Regions from separate parts of the Streptomyces sp. NPDC041713 genome, predicted to be linked through region 1. Evidence: riboswitches for the same ligand, from Rfam matches in the RefSeq annotation. Region 1 holds a riboswitch; each other region holds the start of a gene.
The links. A riboswitch is a leader RNA that binds a small molecule or an ion and turns the genes downstream of it on or off. The one in region 1 is predicted to bind cyclic di-AMP.
Positions count from the first base shown of each region.

Region 2: linked by a shared signal. The riboswitch ahead of ACZ6CV_RS17015 (transglycosylase family protein) and the one ahead of ACZ6CV_RS07940 (C40 family peptidase) in region 1 are both predicted to bind cyclic di-AMP.
Region 3: linked by a shared signal. The riboswitch ahead of ACZ6CV_RS20140 (M23 family metallopeptidase) and the one ahead of ACZ6CV_RS07940 (C40 family peptidase) in region 1 are both predicted to bind cyclic di-AMP.
Region 4: linked by a shared signal. The riboswitch ahead of ACZ6CV_RS13185 (M23 family metallopeptidase) and the one ahead of ACZ6CV_RS07940 (C40 family peptidase) in region 1 are both predicted to bind cyclic di-AMP.

Region 1 is NZ_JBVIZY010000002.1:689,194-692,411, reverse strand. It holds gene ACZ6CV_RS07945 (hypothetical protein) at 1-215, shown strand, start outside; gene ACZ6CV_RS07940 (C40 family peptidase) at 293-1,540, opposite strand; cyclic di-AMP (ydaO/yuaA leader) riboswitch at 1,549-1,705, opposite strand; gene pcrA (DNA helicase PcrA) at 1,988-3,218, shown strand, end outside.
Region 2 is NZ_JBVIZY010000005.1:120,921-124,138, forward strand. It holds gene eno (phosphopyruvate hydratase) at 1-1,063, opposite strand, end outside; gene ACZ6CV_RS17015 (transglycosylase family protein) at 1,363-2,076, opposite strand; cyclic di-AMP (ydaO/yuaA leader) riboswitch at 2,081-2,250, opposite strand; gene ACZ6CV_RS17020 (LysM peptidoglycan-binding domain-containing protein) at 2,479-3,218, opposite strand, start outside.
Region 3 is NZ_JBVIZY010000006.1:151,440-154,657, reverse strand. It holds gene ACZ6CV_RS20145 (GntR family transcriptional regulator) at 1-568, opposite strand, end outside; gene ACZ6CV_RS20140 (M23 family metallopeptidase) at 780-1,583, opposite strand; cyclic di-AMP (ydaO/yuaA leader) riboswitch at 1,596-1,758, opposite strand; gene ACZ6CV_RS20135 (M16 family metallopeptidase) at 1,958-3,218, opposite strand, start outside.
Region 4 is NZ_JBVIZY010000003.1:776,277-779,494, forward strand. It holds gene ACZ6CV_RS13180 (PP2C family protein-serine/threonine phosphatase) at 1-1,003, shown strand, start outside; cyclic di-AMP (ydaO/yuaA leader) riboswitch at 1,225-1,408, shown strand; gene ACZ6CV_RS13185 (M23 family metallopeptidase) at 1,420-2,499, shown strand; gene ACZ6CV_RS13190 (aldo/keto reductase) at 2,668-3,218, shown strand, end outside.

The DNA.
Region 1 (3,218 bases):
TGATGCTCGTCACCGGTGTGGTCCTGGTGGGCCTCAACCAGGCGGACGACAACGCGGTCAACAACCTCAAGATCGGCATCAAGCTGGCCCTGCTGATCGTGATCCTCGCGCTGGTCTACGTGAAGCGGGACGAGGAGAAGATCGAGAAGCCGCTGTTCGGCGCGGTCGGCCTGCTGACCGTGACGAACATCTTCATCGCGGTGCTCTGGACCTGAGAGCCGGCCCTCCAGCCGTCACGTACGTGTGGCCCGCATCCCCCCGGGATGCGGGCCACACGCGCGTGGGGGTGCGGTTACGCGGGGCGCACCACACTGTGGATGGGCATGTAGTAGATCGACTCGACGCGGACGTTCGCGCCCGGCTTCGGGGCGTGGATCATCTTGCCGTTGCCGATGTAGATCCCGACGTGGCTGATGTCGTCGTAGAAGAACACCAGGTCACCGGGTTTGGCGTCGGCGGTCTTCACGGTCGTGCCGACCTTCACCTGGTCCCACGTGGTGCGCGGCAGGGAGATCCCCGCGGCCTTCCAGGCGTCCTGCGTGAGGCCGGAGCAGTCGTAGGAGTCGGGTCCGGTGGCGCCCCACACGTACGGCTTGCCGATCTGTGCCCGAGCGAAGTCGATGACCTTCGCGGCCTTCGTGGCGTAGCTGCCGTCCGTGCTCCCGGATCCCGTACCGGATCCCGTACCGGACCCCGTACCGGCATCCGAGCCCGCACCGGTGCCTGAACCCGACCCCGACCCCGACCCCGATCCGGAGCCGGAACCGGAATCACCCTTCTCCTGCTCCTTCTTCCGCTGCGCGGCCTCCTCCGCCTTGCGCTTGCGCTCCGCCTCCGCGGCCTGCTCGCGGGCCAGCTTCTCGGCCTTGCGCTTGGCCTCCTGCTTCTTCTGCCGCTCGATCTCCGCCAGTCGCGCCTTCTCCTGGGCGGTGAGCTTCGAGAGGAGCTCGCGCGCGTGGCCCAGCTTCCGCTGGACGGTCTGTTTGCTCGTCTTGAGGTCCTCCCGCGCGTCGCTCAGGGTCTTCAGGCTCGTCGCGGCCTTCGTGCGCTGCTTGGTCGCCGACGCCTGCTCCGCCTCGTACGCGTCGACCGCCTTCTTCTGGCGCGTGGTCAGCCGGTCCGTGAGGTGGTTCTGGTCGAAGTAGCCCTGTGGGTCGTCGGCGAGCATCATCGTCGCCGTCTCGGAGACGGCACCGGTGCGGTACTGCGCGGCGGCGAACGAGCCGAGTTCCTTGCGGGCGTCGTTCAGCTTGTCGGCGCGCGCGGCCACGTCGTCGAGCAGGCGGTCGACCTTCTTGCGCTGCTTGTCGGAGCGCTCCTTGGCCGCGTTGTACTTCTGGGTGGCCACGCCGGCCTGCTGGTAGAGCTCGTCGACCTTCTTCTGGACCTCTTCGAGGCTGGGCTTCGCCGGTGTGGAGGGCGCTGCCTGCGCGCTCTGCGACAGGAGGGCGACGGAGGTGAGGGCCGCCGTCGTGATGCCGAGGGCGGGGGTCGTGCGGAGTGCGGATGCCCGGGTCCGCGGCTTGCGGTGCGACGCCAAGGGAGGCGACTCCTTCCGTAGACCGCCTACCGGGTTAGCTGTCGGGTTCGGGCGGCTGGTCCGGAAGGTTGCCCTACGGTCCCGTACTACGTACGGGACCGATTCACCCCAAGTTTTTCGGTGGGTCCCCGGCTCCGAGCACGTCGGACTCGGCGGAGGCCACCCGTTCCCGGCGGGGTTCGCCGGTGGGGGACGAGAGGCCCGCGGAGCACGCTAGCCAACTCGTGTGGCCCGTGTGAAGGTTGATGTTCGTTATGCCCGATACATTTTCGTGACTTTGCGAGGGGCCCGGTGCGAACATCGGAATGGTACGCACCGGCAAATGCGGAGGGTGATCGTCCGCGGGCGTGGGGTAGCCGGGCGCAGCCGGCCGGGCGGGGCGGCCGGATGTGAGGTGACCGGAACCCGCAGCGGGTTGTCAGTGGGGCCGCCTAGACTCGGGAGGCGATGAGCAGCCTCTTTGATGACAGCTTCCTGGCGGACCTGCAGCCCTCCCGGGCCACGGACGAAGCGCCCCCGCCGCCGCCCGAGGACAGCGCTCCGGAGCCCATTCCGGATGACCTGTTCGACGGGAAGTTCGACGCGCCCATGACCCGGGAGACGCACTACCGCGACGGCGCCCCCCGCCCGGTCATCGACCCGGCGTCGCTCCTGGAGGGGCTGAACGAGAACCAGCGCGCGGCCGTCGTGCACGCCGGCGCCCCGCTGCTCATCGTCGCCGGCGCCGGCTCCGGCAAGACCCGCGTGCTGACCCACCGCATCGCGTATCTGCTCGCCGAGCGCGGTGTGCACCCCGGCCAGATCCTCGCGATCACCTTCACGAACAAGGCCGCGGGCGAGATGAAGGAGCGCGTCGAGCAGCTCGTGGGCCCGCGGGCGAACGCGATGTGGGTGTCGACCTTCCACAGCGCCTGCGTCCGCATCCTGCGCCGCGAGTACAAGAAGCTGGGCTTCACCTCCTCCTTCTCGATCTACGACGCCGCGGACTCCAAGCGTCTGATGGCCCTGGTCTGCCGTGACCTGGACCTCGACCCGAAGAAGTTCCCGCCGAAGTCCTTCAGCGCCAAGATCTCCAACCTGAAGAACGAGCTGATCGACGAGGAGGACTTCGCGGGCCAGGCGGCCGACGGCTTCGAGAAGACCCTCGCCCAGGCCTACGCGATGTACCAGTCGCGCCTCCGCGAGGCGAACGCGCTGGACTTCGACGACCTGATCATGACGACGGTCCACCTGCTCCGCGCCTTCCCGGACGTCGCCGAGCACTACCGCCGCCGCTTCCGGCACGTCATGGTCGACGAGTACCAGGACACCAACCACGCGCAGTACGCGCTGGTGCGCGAGCTGGTCGGCCCCTCCGGGGGCGAGGGCGACGACCCCGCCGAGCTGTGCGTGGTGGGCGACGCCGACCAGTCGATCTACGCCTTCCGCGGCGCCACGATCCGCAACATCCTCCAGTTCGAGGAGGACTACACCGACGCGACGACGATCCTCCTGGAGCAGAACTACCGCTCCACGCAGACGATCCTCACCGCCGCGAACGCGGTCATCGAGCGGAACGAAAGCCGCCGCCCGAAGAACCTGTGGACCAACCAGGGCGCGGGCGCGCGCATCACCGGGTACGTCGCCGACACCGAGCACGACGAGGCACAGTTCGTCGCCGACGAGATCGACCGCCTCA
Region 2 (3,218 bases), on a different contig from region 1:
TGCGCTGGGCCATCTCGACGGCGTCCAGGGTCTCGGTCAGCGAGCCGATCTGGTTGACCTTGACGAGCAGGGCGTTGGCCGAGTTCTCCTCGATGCCGCGGGCCAGGCGCTCGGGGTTGGTGACGAACAGGTCGTCGCCGACGAGCTGCACCTTGTCGCCGAGCTGCTCGGTGATGGTGTTCCAGCCGGCCCAGTCGTCCTCGAACAGCGGGTCCTCGATGGAGACCAGCGGGTACGAGGCGACGAGCTCCGCGTAGTACTCGGTCATCTCGGCGGCCGAGCGGGACTTGCCCTCGAACTCGTAGGAGCCGTCCTTGTAGAACTCGGAGGCGGCGACGTCGAGCGCCAGCGCGACCTGCTCGCCCGGGACGTAACCGGCCTGCTTGATGGCCTCCAGGATGAGGTCGAGCGCGGCGCGGTTGGAGTCCAGGTTCGGGGCGAAGCCGCCCTCGTCGCCGAGGCCGGTGGACAGGCCCTTCTCCTTCAGCACCTTCTTGAGGGTGTGGTAGACCTCGGTGCCCCAGCGCAGCGCCTCGGAGAACGACTCGGCGCCGATCGGCGCGATCATGAACTCCTGGATGTCGACGTTGGAGTCGGCGTGCGACCCGCCGTTCAGGATGTTCATCATCGGGACGGGCAGCAGGTGCGCGTTCGGACCGCCGAGGTAGCGGAACAGCGGCAGGTCGCTGGCCTCGGAGGCGGCGTGCGCGACGGCGAGCGAGACGCCGAGGATGGCGTTGGCGCCGAGCGAGCCCTTGTTGTCGGTGGCGTCCAGGTCGAACATGGCCTGGTCGATCAGGCGCTGCTCGGTGGCGTCGTAGCCGACGAGCTCCGGGCCGATCTGCTCGATGACGGCGAGGACGGCCTTCTCGACACCCTTGCCCTGGTAACGGTTGGGGTCACCGTCACGGAGTTCGATGGCCTCGAAGGCACCGGTGGAGGCACCGGACGGAACGGCGGCACGACCGGTGCTGCCGTCGTCGAGGCCGACCTCGACCTCGACCGTGGGGTTGCCTCGGGAGTCCAGGATTTCCCGGGCTACGACGACGTCGATGGACGGCACGAGCATCTCCTTCTGGGATGTGACGCGTTTACGCGAGCCGCTTCGGCCCTGCGTCTCCTGAGCCTAACCGGCTCCGGGGCTTCAGCCAGCCGACCGCCCGTCCCGTGGGACGGACAAGAGGCGAAATCCCCGGGAAACAGGACGGAAGACCGCGTTTTACTCGCTGGTAGCGAACACGGCGGGGGCGGACATGGCCCCGCCCCGGTGCGTACGGGGGATACGCGCACCGGGGCGGGGAGCCCGTGGGGACGGGGTGGCCGTGCGTCCGCCGAGGCACGGCCGGGTGGGGTCCGGGAGGGTCAGCTCAGGTGCAGCTGCTGGCCCGGGTAGATGAAGTCGGCGTCGTCGATGATGTCGCCGTTGAGCTTGTAGACCTTCTGCCAGCCACCCTTGACGTGGTGCGACTGGGCGATCTTGGAGAGGGTGTCGCCGGTCTCGACCTTGTACTCGCCGTCACCCTTCTTGACCGTCTTGCCGGTCGGGGTCTCGACGGTCTTCTTGGACTCGGTCTGCGGCGTGGGCTGCGGCTTGGGCGCGGCCTGCTTCTGCTCCGGAGCGGCCTGCTGCCGCGTCTGCTGCGGCTGCGGCTTCTCCTGCTGCTGCGGGGCCTGCTCCTGCTGGCCGCCGCCGCTGCTGGGGGAGGCGCCCGAGAGGCCGACGCCGCAGGACGGCCAGGCACCCTTGCCCTGGCCCGCGAGGACCTTCTCGCCGATCTCGATCTGCTGGGCCTTGGAGGCCTTGTCGGCGGACGGCGCGTACTTGGTGCCGCCGTACGCGGCCCAGGTGGACGGCGAGAACTGCAGACCGCCCTGGAAACCGTTGCCGGTGTTGATGGACCAGTTGCCACCGGACTCGCACTGGGCGACGGCGTCCCACTCGGAGGCGGTGGCGGCGGAGGCCGAGCCGGCCGCCATCAGCGGAGCGGCGACGGCCGCGCCGGTCACACCGACGAGGGTGGCGACGCGCGTGGCCTTGGACGGACGACGGTGCTTGCCCTTGCTGGAAAGCAGCATGAGTTGATCCCCTACACCGACGCCTGCGAGGTGAGCTGTCGGGTTCGGGCCGATGTGGTTGCCCGGTCGCACTCCTTGAGCGCGACTTCACCCCTAGCCGTTCCCGTCCGTCTCGCGGCGCTCAGCCTCTCGGCTGCCCCACCCCTCAACGGACGGACCCGGCACAAACCTTGGGTCCCCCGCTCCTGCCCACGGCGCTCTTGAGCGACGACTGTTCCCGTCCGGCCGTTGGCAGGATTCGGCGTACCGACCGGCGGGGCCCACCAGTGGCGAGCGGTGACGACGGTAATCACGTCTTCCACACAATTTCAAAGACGATCAGGGCTTCTGAGACCCATGTCTCACTCGCGCCAAAGCGGACATACGACGCGAAGGCCCCGCCCGACTCTTCGTCAACTACCGTTACTTTTCGCCCAGATCGAGGCTCTGACCGGGGAGGATGAGGTCCGGGTCGGCGCCGACGGTCTTCTTGTTCTCGGCGTAGAGCTCGTGCCAACCGCCCGCCACGTCGAGGTCGTCGGCGATGAGCGAGAGGTTGTCCCCGGAGCGCACCGTGTACGACCCGTCGGCGATGCCGCCGTCGCGGTCGGCGCCGCGCGAGGCGTGCCGTCCCGGACGGTCGCCGCCGGCCCGCTCGCTCTCGTCGACGCCACCGCGGTGGCGTCCCGCCGAGGCGCCGTCCGAGCCCTCGGCGGGCGCGGTCGACCCCTCGGAGCCGGGCGAAGCGGGGTCCTGCGACCCGGACTTGCCGTCGGCGTCCGCGTCACCCGCGTCGACCTTGCCGTCCTTACCGCCCTTGCCGTCCTTTTCGCCGGACTCGTCGTGATTCTTGTCTCGCGCGTCGTCGGCCGAACCGGGCGTGTCGTCGTCCGCGGACGGTTCGCCGGCGTCCGAGGACGGGTCGGCCCTCTCGCCCTTGTCCGCGTCCGTGCCCTTGTTCTTGTCCGCGGAGTCCTTGGCCGCGTCGTCCGTGCCCTTGGCGTCCTCGGAGTCCTCGGCGCCCTTCGAACCGTCGGCCTTGCCGCTCCCGGTCGAGCCGGTGGAGTCGGGCGCGTCGTCCGGGGTCTGCGGGAGCGGGGCTCCGGGGTCGACGTCGGCCGCGGCGCCGCCGTCGGTGAGACCGGCGATCGGGGCGCAGCTCG
Region 3 (3,218 bases), on a different contig from region 1:
CCCTGCGGGCCACCGCGTCGAGGATCGCGGCGTGTTCGGACCACGTCTCGGCCGGCGCCGCCGGGGACTCCGCCACGTACATCCAGGCGACCTTGTGGCGGAGCTGGGTGAGCAGCGCGCCGAGGCCGGGGCTCGCGGACGCCTGGGCGAGCGTCTCGTGGAACCAGCCGCCCAAGGGCCGCAGATCCTCCCCCAGGCCGCTCCTGGCGCGCTCCTGGCCCAGCCGGACGAGTCCGCGCAGAACCTTCAGGTGCGCGTCGTCGCGGCGCTGTGCGGCGCGTGCCGCGGCGAGCGGTTCGAGCAGCGTCCGCATCTCCAGGAGATCCGCGGCCTCCTGCTCCGTCGGTTCCGCGACGCACGCGCCCGCGTGCCTGCGCGTGACGACGAAACCCTCGGCCTCCAAGGTGCGCAGCGCCTCGCGCACGGGGACGCGCGAGACGCCGTAGCGGCGCGCGAGGAGCTCCTCGGTGAGCCGGCCGCCCCGCGCGTGGACTCCGGCGACGATGTCGTCCCGGATGGCCGTGCTGACCGAGTGCGCCGGAATGCGCGTGACCGGACCTCCGCCCACTGACCGGACCTCCATTGAATTCCCCGCGTCAGGCGGTCGACCCGACGCTCGTCCGGTGACTCTATTGCAGAGTGCCGCGATTTCCGATGGCGTCCGGGAATTCATGGATATCTTTTGGCCACCGCGGGACGAGGCGCCGACACGGCAACGCGAAAGCCCCGGCTCATCAGGAGCCGGGGCTTTCGAAGCGATGCTGCGGGGTTCGCGTCCGTCAGACGTTGACGCCGTGTCCGCGCAGGTACGCGATGGGGTCGATGTCCGAGCCGTAGTCCGGGCCGGTGCGGGCCTCGAAGTGCAGGTGCGGGCCGCTGGCGTTGCCGGTGGCGCCGGAGATGCCTATCTGCTGGCCCGGGGTGACCGTCTGGCCGACGGAGACACCGAGGGAGGACATGTGGCCGTACTGGGTGTACGTGCCGTCGTTCATCTTGATGACCACGTTGTTGCCGTAGGCACCGCCCCAGCCGGCCTCGACGACGGTGCCGGCGCCGACCGCGTGGACCGAGGTGCCGGACGCGGCGTGGAAGTCGATGCCGGTGTGGCTGCCGGAGGACCACATGGCGCCGCCGGTCTGGTAGCCCGTGGAGACGTACGAGCCGGAGATCGGGGAGACGTAGCTGTTCAGGCGCTTGCGCTCGGCCGCGCGGGCTGCGCGCTCCTTGGCCTCGCGCTCCTTCTCGGCCTTCGCCTTGGCCTCGGCCTCGGCCTTGCGCTTCTCCTCGGCGGCCTTCTTCTTGGCGGCCTCTTCGGCCTTCTGGGCGGCAGCGGCGTCGTCGGCGGCCTGGCGCTGGGCGGCCGCCTGCGCGTCGATGTTCTCGGCGAGCGAGTCGCCGACGGAGATGGCCTGGGTGAAGCCGGTGTGCTCGAGGGCCGCGTCATCGGCGGCGGCGAGCGCCGGACCGGCGAGGCCTCCGATGACACCGGTGGTGGTGAGCGCTGCGACGCCCGCGACGTTCGCGGTGGTACGCGTGAGGCGGCTCGGACGACGGTGCTTCCCGGTGGCACGGGTGAACGCCATGAAGCGGCTGATCCTTTCCTTCCCTCTCGCCTACCGGGTTAGCTGACGGGTTCGGAGCAGGAAGGTCTCCTACGGGTTCCTCGCCTCGCGGCAAGGTGCCCGATTCACCCCAGGGGACATGTGGGTCCCCGGCTCCCCTGGCTCGCGCCGTACGGGGACTCGGCGATGACTGTCCGGTGCCGCGGGTGCGGCGTACTGCGCGACGAACAGCCGGACCGACGCTAAGCGGGCGCACTTTCAATCGACAAACAGAACTCGACTTTTGTAGCGCACGCCACAGGGCAGACGGGCAACCTCCGTATGAATCCGGACATATGAGGACCCTGGCGCCCGAAGCGGTCACCAGGGGCTCATTTGTCCGGCCTGACGGTCACTCAGCCGGTGACCACACTCACGTCACCGATCCCGAGGGCCCTGACGGGCTCCTCGATCTGCGCGGCGTCCCCGACGAGGACCGTCACCAGCCGGTCCTCCGGGAAGGCGTTCACGACGGCCGCGGTGGCCTCCACGGTGCCGGTGGCCGCCAGCTGCCGGTACAGCTGCGCCTGGAAGTCGTCCGGCAGGTTCTGCTCGACCTGGTCGGCGAGGGTGGCCGCGACGGAGGCCGCCATCTCGTACTTGAGCGGGGCGACGCCCACCAGGTTCTGCACGGCGACGTCGCGCTCGGCGTCGGTGAGCCCGTCGGCGGCGAGGGTGCGCAGCACCTTCCAGAGGTCGTCGAGCGCCGGGCCGGTGTTCGGGGTGTCCACGGAGCCGCTGATGGCGAGCATCGCGGCGCCCGTGCCGTCCGGCGCCGAACGCAGCACCTGGCCGAACGCCCTGACGCCGTAGGTGTATCCCTTCTCCTCGCGCAGGACGCGGTCCAAGCGGGAGGTGAGGGTGCCGCCCAGGCAGTACGTGCCGAGCACCTGGGCGGGCCAGACGCGGTCGTGCCGGTCGGGGCCGATGCGGCCGATCAGCAGCTGCGTCTGGACCGCGCCGGGGCGGTCCACGATGACGACGCGGCCGCGGTCGTCGGCGGTCACCGGCGGCACCGGGCGTGGCTCGCCTGCGGAGCCGGTCCAGGCACCGACGGTGTCCGCGAGGACGGCGTCCAGGTCGGTGCCGGTCAGGTCGCCGACCACGACGAGGGTGGCCGTGGCGGGCCGGACGTGCTTCTCGTAGAAGGCCCGTACCGCCGCCGAGTCGATGGCGGTGACCGTCTCCTCGGTGCCCTGGCGCGGCCGCGACATGCGCGAGGTCGCCGGGAAGAGCTGCCGGGAGAGCTCCTTGGCGGCGCGCCGCGCGGGGTTGGCGGCCTCGTGCGGGATCTCGTCCAGGCGGTTGCGTACGAGCCGTTCGATCTCGCTGTCGGCGAAGGCCGGGGCCCGCAGCGCGTCGGCGAGCAGGCCGAGCGCCTTGGGGAGCCGGGAGACCGGGACCTCCAGGGAGACGCGGACCCCCGGGTGGTCGGCGTGCGCGTCGAGGGTCGCGCCGCAGCGGTCGAGCTCGGCGGCGAACTCCTCGGCGGAGTGCTTGTCGGTGCCCTCGTTGAACGCCCTCGCCATGATCGTGGCGACGCCGTCGAGGCCCTCGGGCTCGGCGTCCAGGGGCGCTTCGAGGTGGATCTCGACGGCGACCACCTGCTGGCCGGGG
Region 4 (3,218 bases), on a different contig from region 1:
CTTCACGGCCGCCCCGCTGATCGCCGCCCCCTTCTACTCGCTCCTGAGCACCGTCCTGACCGGCGCCGCCGCCACCGCCGCCGTCCTCGTCCTGCACGTCGGGAACGTGAGCAGCAGCCACGTGGAGGCCGTCACCGAGGTGCTCACCGTGGTCACCGTCGCGGCCCTCGCGATCGTCATCAACCGCGTCGTGCGCCGCGGCAACGACCGGCTCGCCAACGCACGTTCCATCGCCGAGACGACCCAGCGCGCCGTGCTGCCCGAGCCGGACCCGCGGATCGGCGGGCTCGACATCGCCGCGCGGTACGAGGCCGCGCAGGCAGACGCCTTCATCGGGGGGGATCTGTACGCCGTGCAGGACACCCCGCACGGGGTCCGGCTCATCGTCGGCGACGTACGAGGCAAGGGCATGGGCGCGGTCGCCGCGGTCGCCGTCGTCATCGGCGCCTTCCGGGAGGCCGCCGAGCAGGAGGCCACCCTGGAGGCCGTGGCGCAGCGCCTGGAGCGGGCGCTGGCCCGCGAGGGCACCCGGCGCGACGGCCTCGACGCGTTCGAGGGCTTCACCACCGCCGTCCTCGCCGAGTTCCGGCACGCCGACGGCCGGGTACGGCTGATCAACCGGGGGCACCCGTCCCCGCTGCTGCTGCGCGGCGACGGGCGGCTGTGCGTCATGTCGGCGAGCGAGCCCGCGCTGCCGCTCGGCATGGGCGATCTCGGCATCTGGCCGGACCGGGCCGACGAGACCGAGTTCCCGCCCGGCGCGACGCTGCTCTTCTACACGGACGGCCTGTCGGAGGCGCGGGACGCGGCGGGGGAGTTCTACGATCCCGCGACCCGGCTCGGCGGGCGGATCTTCCCCGGGCGCGGGGGCCCGCGGGCGCTGCTCGCCGCGCTCGCGGAGGAGGTGCGGCGGCACACCGGGGGCCGGATGACGGACGACATGGCGTTGCTCGCGGTGCGCCGGCCGGTCGCCGGGGATCCCGACGTCACCACCGGTGACTGAAGTGCACCGCTCCGCATAACAACTGACGTACTGTCAAGGGAATGTGAAATTCCGGTGTGGACCAAGGCGGGGCCAACTCGCCCCGTTCCGCCCCCGCGTGTCCCGGTACGTACAGCCGATCGGCGTTAACGATCAACCGGAACAGCTTGGAATACCGACCCGCTGTCTATTAACGTTCGATAACGCAGCGCGGTCGTCCCAGCCGTCACTAGAGGCGGCTCCGCGCGCACGCGCCTAATCCCGCAAGGGAGCCGGGGAACCACTAACTTGGGGTGAATCGGACCTCTGCCGCGCCTGCACGCATGCCTCGAACCAGTCATGCGCGCACACGTCGGCAGCTGCCCGTAGGAGACCTTCCTGCTCCGAACCCGTCAGCTAACCCGGTAGGCGAGAAGGAAGGAAAGGAGTGCGCCCCAGTGGCGTCCAACCGGCCTGCCCCCCAAGCCGTGTACATACCGAATGACGACGACTTCGGCGGGTACGACGAGGACTCCTTCGAGGAGTGGAACCCCACCGAGGATTCCGTCCGGCCCGTCCGCGGCAGGCACCGTGTGCACAAGAAGGGCGGCGGCGGGCTCGCCCGCAGCTCCACCGTCCTCGGCGTGGGCGTCATCGCCGCCGTCGGCGCGGGCGGCATCGCCACCGCGCAGGAAGGCAAGCCGCCGGTCTCCATATCGATGCCCGACCTGCCGGGCGTGGACGCCGTCGCCGACTCGCTGCCCGAGGCCAAGTCCCTGCCGGGCGTGGGCTCCTTGCTGGCCGACGACTCCTCCGACGCCACGACGACCGTCGCCGCGTCCGCCCCGCTCACCGCCGCCGGCGTCAGCTCCGTCGACGCCGAGCAGGGCACCACCGACGCGGGCGAGGCACTGCGCACCCGCATCATGCAGCAGGCCGAGAACCAGCAGCACCAGGCGGACGCCGCCGTACGGACCGCCGCCGAGGACGCCGCCGTCAAGAAGGCCGCCGAAGAGGCCGCCGCCCAGCAGAAGGCCGCCGAGAAGAAGGCCGACGCCGAGGCCGCCGCCAAGAAGCAGAAGGCGGAGGAGGCCCGCAAGGCCAAGGCCGAGGCCGCGCGCCTGGCCAAGCTCGCCAAGAGCTACGCCATCCCGACCTCCTCGTACACCCTCACCTCGCACTTCGGCGACGCCGGCGCCATGTGGTCCTCCGGCCACCACACCGGCCTCGACTTCGCCGCGCCGACGGGCACGCCGCTCAAGGCCGTGCACACCGGCACCGTCAAGGAGGCCGGCTGGGCGGGCGCGTACGGCTACCGCACCGTGCTCGAACTCGAGGACGGCACGGAGGTCTGGTACTGCCACCAGTCCTCGCTCAATGTCAGCGCGGGCCAGAAGGTCACCACCGGCGAGGTCATCGGCCGCGTCGGCGCGACCGGCAACGTCACCGGGCCGCACCTCCACATGGAGGTCCACACGCCCGACGGCACCGGGATCGACCCGCTCGGCTGGCTGCAGGGCAAGGGCCTGAATCCCTGAGGTATCCCTGAGGTATCCCTGAGGTCCGCGCCCCTGCGGTCCGGGTCTCCGCGGTCCGGGTCTCCGTACTCCGGCGGTCCTGGCGACATCCCCCCGACGCCAGGGCCGCCGGTCGGTCCGGTGGTGCGTGCACGGAATTCCGTTTCCGGTGTGCTTGTTGAGGAACGCATGACTTATCTGCGTACGCTCGGCTCCTCCGACCTCGAGGTCTTCCCGCTCTCCCTGGGCGGCAACGTCTTCGGCTGGACCGCCGACCGGGCCGCCTCCTTCGCCGTCCTCGACGCCTACACCGCCGCGGGCGGCAACTTCATCGACACCGCCGACGTCTACTCGGCCTGGGTGGACGGCAACCAGGGCGGTGAGTCCGAGACCCTCGTCGGCGAGTGGCTGGCCGAACGCGGCAACCGCTCCGACGTCGTCATCGCCACGAAGGTCGGCGCCCACCCCGAGTTCAAGGGCCTCTCCCCGGCCACCATCAAGGGCGGCATCGACGCGTCGCTGCGCCGCCTCGGCACCGACTACATCGACCTCTACTACACGCACTACGACGACCCTTCGGTCCCGGTGGAGGAGATCATCGGGACGCTCGACGGGCTGGTGCGGGACGGCAAGGTGCGCGCCATCGCCGCCTCCAACATCACCCCCGAGCGGCTCCAGGAATCCCTCGACCTCTCCGACCGCGAGGGGCTCGCGCGCTACGTCGCGCTGCAGCCGCACTA